Regions from separate parts of the Streptomyces sp. NBC_00846 genome, predicted to be linked through region 1. Evidence: riboswitches for the same ligand, from Rfam matches in the RefSeq annotation. Region 1 holds a riboswitch; the other holds the start of a gene.

Evidence for each region. Region 1 has a riboswitch for cobalamin ahead of OG936_RS01335 (ABC transporter substrate-binding protein). Riboswitches for the same ligand answer to the same signal wherever they lie in the genome.
Region 2: linked by a shared signal. The riboswitch ahead of OG936_RS06755 (cobalamin biosynthesis protein) and the one ahead of OG936_RS01335 (ABC transporter substrate-binding protein) in region 1 are both predicted to bind cobalamin.

The regions. Positions count from the first base shown of each region.
Region 1 is NZ_CP108846.1:274,617-276,808, forward strand. It holds gene OG936_RS01335 (ABC transporter substrate-binding protein) at 1-933, opposite strand, end outside; cobalamin riboswitch at 995-1,185, opposite strand; gene OG936_RS01340 (beta-ketoacyl-[acyl-carrier-protein] synthase family protein) at 1,265-2,192, opposite strand, start outside.
Region 2 is NZ_CP108846.1:1,445,916-1,448,107, forward strand. It holds gene OG936_RS06745 (anion permease) at 1-426, shown strand, start outside; gene OG936_RS06750 (hypothetical protein) at 502-732, shown strand; cobalamin riboswitch at 904-1,035, shown strand; gene OG936_RS06755 (cobalamin biosynthesis protein) at 1,180-2,192, shown strand, end outside.

The sequences.
Region 1 (2,192 bases):
GTGCCTGACGGCGTCCATGTTCTTCGTGACGGGGTTGGACTCCAGGAATTCGATCTTCTTCGTGGCGCTCTCGGCGGTCTGTGCCTTGCGGGTCAGATCGCCGATGACCAGGACGTCGGGGTTGCGGTCGGCAACGGTCTCCCAGCTGATCTGCGGCCATTCCTCGTGTGTGTCGTCGAAGACGTTCTTCGCGCCGAGTTCCCCGGTGATGATGCCGGGTGCTCCGCAACAGCCGGCCAGGTAAGGGGCCTTGGAGTCGGAGAACCAGTAGAGGAGGGTGGCACCCGAGGCGTCGATGGACCCGGTCGCCTTCTGCACCCGGGCCCGCAGCCGCGCCACGAGCGTGTCGCCGCGCTCCTGCACGCCGAACACCCTTGCCAGGTCGCGCACTTCGCCGTAGACGCTGTCCATGGTCAGTGGCTCGGTACGGGCTCCGTCGCCGCCGCCGCTGTTGTCCTTGCCGGTGCAGTCGGCGGGCGAGACGTAGGTGGGTACGCCGAGTTCCTCGAACTGTTCGCGGGGGGCGACGCCACCCTTGGCGAGGGTCGATTCGAACGACGCGCTGATGAAGTCGGGCTCCTGGTCGAGGACCTTCTCCGACGAGGGCCGGTTGTCGGCGATCCTGGGGACCTCGGCATTGGCCTTCTCCAGGCCCTTCATCACCGGGTCGGTCCAGGTCGCAGTGGCGGCCAGCCGGTCGGCGAGGCCGAGCGACAGCAGGATCTCCGTCGACCCCTGGTCGACGGAGACGGCGCGGCGCGGCGGGGATTCGACGGTGACGGTGCGTCCGCAGTTCTTCAGCGTCACGGGATATCCGTCGGCGGAGCCGGACTTCGCGGCGGAGTTGCTCGTTCCGCCGCCGCAGGCGGTCAGCAGGACGAGTCCCGCCGTGAGCAGGGCGATGGTGCGGACGGGGCTGGCTATGGACGGCACGGAGTCCCTCTGCGTCTCTGGGCCCATGCGCGGAGCCCGTTGTACGGAGTTCTGCGCCCGGTAGCGGGTCGCAGCCGCCAGCAGGTCTTCGGACTCGGGTTCTGTCGGACGGGACGCCTTCCCAGGACACCCGAGGGTGGTTCCCAGTGGCCGTGGCCCCGCCCGTCCCCCTCACCGCTGCGCGTCAGTTCCGGATTCTCACCGGATTCCCTGACCCCTACGTGGAGTTCGACTGGCCCTGGCAAGCTATCACGCGCATCTGCGCAGTTCATGGGCGGTGTGGCCGGTGGTACGCCGGGCTGTGCTCCCCGTCGCACCACCTGCCTGATGCCTACGGACGCTGTAGAGCGATCACGGCGTTGTGTCCGCCGAAGCCGAAGGAGTGGCTGACGGCGCGCCGGACGGGCAGCCGCAGCGGTTCTTCGGTGACGCAGTTGATGTCGAACTCGGGTGCCGGGGCGTCCAGGTTGGCGATCGGCGGTACGACTCCGCGCTGGAGCGTGAGGACGGTCAGTCCGGCCTCGATCGCTCCGGCCGCCCCCATGCAGTGCCCCAGTACGCCCTTCGGGGCGGTGACGGGCGGCCGGTGCGGGTAGACCCGGCCGATGAGGGCGGCCTCGGTGGCGTCGTTGATGAGTGTCGCCGTGCCGTGCGCGTTGACGTGCTCGACGTCCTCGGCCGCCCAGCCCGCGCCGCGCAGCGCGGCCTCGACCGCCGCCTGGGCGACCGCGCCGGACGGGTGCGGGCTGGTGGGGTGGTGGGCGTCGGTGGTGGCGCCGGTGCCCGCGAGCAGCGCCCGGGCTCCGGCGCCCCGGGCCGCGGCGTCGGCCGCCCGTTCCAGCACCATGACGGCGGCGCCCTCGCCCATGACCAGCCCGGCACGGTCGGCCGCGAAGGGCCGGCACCGCCTGGCCGGGTCGCCGTGCGCCCGGGCCGCGGCTCCGGACCGGGCGAACCCCGCCATGGCGGCCGGGTAGACGATCGACTCGGTGGCTCCGGCGATCGCGATGTCGCACTGCCCGGTGACCAGGAGATCGCGGGCGACGGACAGGGCGGTGACACCGGACGAACACGCGGTGCAGGGTGCCATGCTGGGACCGGTGGCCCGCAACTGGATCGCGATCTCGGCCGCCGGCATGTTCGGGATGGTGAGCAGGATGCCCGACGGCGAGACGGCGTCCGGTCCGTGCCGGTCGAGTACGACGGCCTGCTCGGTCAGCGAGGCGGAGCCCCCGCTGCTGGTGCCGACGACCACCGCG
Region 2 (2,192 bases), 1.2 Mb from region 1:
TCCACCACCCAGTCCTGCTCCGGCGCCGTGATGGGCGCGGGCCTCGGCCGCCAGGGCGGCGTGGTCCGCTGGTCCACCGCCACCCGGATGTTCGTCGCCTGGGGTCTGACCCTGCCGGCCGCGGGCCTGGTCGGCGCGGGCGCGGAATTCCTCACCAAGCAGGGCACCTGGGGTGTCGTGGTCGTCGCGACGCTGCTGGTCGCGGGCTCCGGGGCGATCTGGCTGCTGTCGCGCCGCAAGCCGGTCGGCCACGGCGATGTCGCACCGGCGAACGGCGTCGCCGAGCCCGCGGGCGTCGTCACCACGGCCATCGCCGCCGTCTGCCCCCCGCTCACCGCGGCCCAGGCAGCGGCACAGGACCTCAAGACCACCATTCCGGCCCCGGCCGGAACCACCCCGGACCCGGCGCAACCCGCCACCGTCTAGGCCGACCTTCCAGGCCGGTCCGTCCGGGCCCGCCGTCCGGGCCCGCGTCCAGGCCCGCCGTCCAAAGGATTCCGCATGAAAATCGACTGGGCAGCCCTCGGCACCGTCTTCGGCGTCTCCCTCGTCGCCACCGTCGCACTGGTCGGCCTCTTCACCCTGGGCATCGTCGGCCTCTCCAAGCAGCCCGAACCGGCCACGCAGGGCGGCTCCGGCGGCTCGCTGCTGCTGGCCCGCGCCGGCGCGTACGTCTGCTTCGCGCTGTGCGCGGCGGCGGTCGCGTACGGGATCTATCTGATCGTCGCCTGAGCCCCGCCCCGCGCACTCCCTCTTCGGGCCGGACACACCTCGTGTGTCCGGCCCGAAGTGCTGCGCCCGGCCCGGTGTGGGCCTCAGCACACTGCGCCGTCGCAGGTCAACGGCAAGTTGACGGACGTTCGCGGAGCGTGGTGGACTGCCGGAGCCAATTACGGCGACAGCAGAGGAAGCCGGTGCGAATCCGGCGCGGTCCCGCCACTGTCACCGGGGAGCAGTCCCCCACACCGGAAGTCACGGCACGCGCGAGCGGGCTGGAAGGCCGGGGGAACTGCGGATCCGGGAGCCAGGAGACTCTCGTCGCCGGTCACGTCGAACCAGGGCGCGGACCCTGAGTGAGGACATATCGCCATGCCTGGCTGCCGTGCGTCCGTTGCTGTGGCGCTCTCACCGAGAGCCGCCTGTACGAAGCTCCTTCGAGGCGTAACGGCCGGCTGAGCCGTGCGTGCCGACCGCGTCTTCGCGTACGGCGCCACAGCCGGCCTGATCGGCGATCTGCTGCTCGGTGACCCCCGCAGGGGGCATCCGGTCGCCGCCTTCGGGCGGGCCGCGGCGGGCGTCGAGCGCCGGCTGTGGCGCGACCACCGCGGGTGGGGCGCGCTGCACACCCTCGTCTGCGCCGGAGGCGCCGCGGGTGGTGCCGCGCTGCTCGCCCGTGCCGTACGCGACCACCCCGCCGCCTCCGTCGCGTTGACCGCGGCCGCCACCTGGTCCGTCGTCGGCGGTACCTCCCTGGGGCGTGAGGCCCGGACCATCGGTGACGCCCTGGCCGCCGGTGACCTCGATCGCGCCCGCGAGCGGCTGCCGCATCTGTGCGGGCGCGATCCGCACTCCCTCGACGGGCCGCAGATCGCCCGCGCCGTGGTGGAGTCCGTGGCCGAAAACACCTCGGACGCCGTGGTCGGCGCCCTGGTGTGGGGTGCGCTGGCCGGTGTCCCCGGGCTCGTAGGCTTCCGGGCCGCGAACACGCTCGACGCCATGGTCGGCCACAAGTCGCCCCGCCACCGTCGCTACGGCTGGGCCTCGGCGCGCCTCGACGACCTCGCGGGCTGGCCCGGCGCCCGGCTCACCGCCCTGCTCGCCGTGGCCTCCGGGCGGCGGCCACGTGAAGCGGTACGGGCGTGGCGGGCCGACGCGGCCAAGCACCCGAGCCCCAACGCGGGCCCGGTGGAAGCCTCGTTCGCGGGTGCGCTCGGCGTGCGGCTCGGCGGGACGCTCGCGTACGGCGGCCGCGTCGAGCACCGCCCCGTCCTCAACGGGGAGACGGGCCGGGCGGTGGAGACCCAGGACATCGAACGCGCGGTGCGGCTGTCGCGCCGGGTGAGCGCGCTGGCCCTCGGCGTGTGCGTGACGGGCCGGTTGGGAGTAGCCCTCGCCGCACGGCGGATCGCGGAACGCCCGATGACAGAACGCTCGGCCGCGGGGACTCCGGTCGCAGTGACGTCGATCGCTGT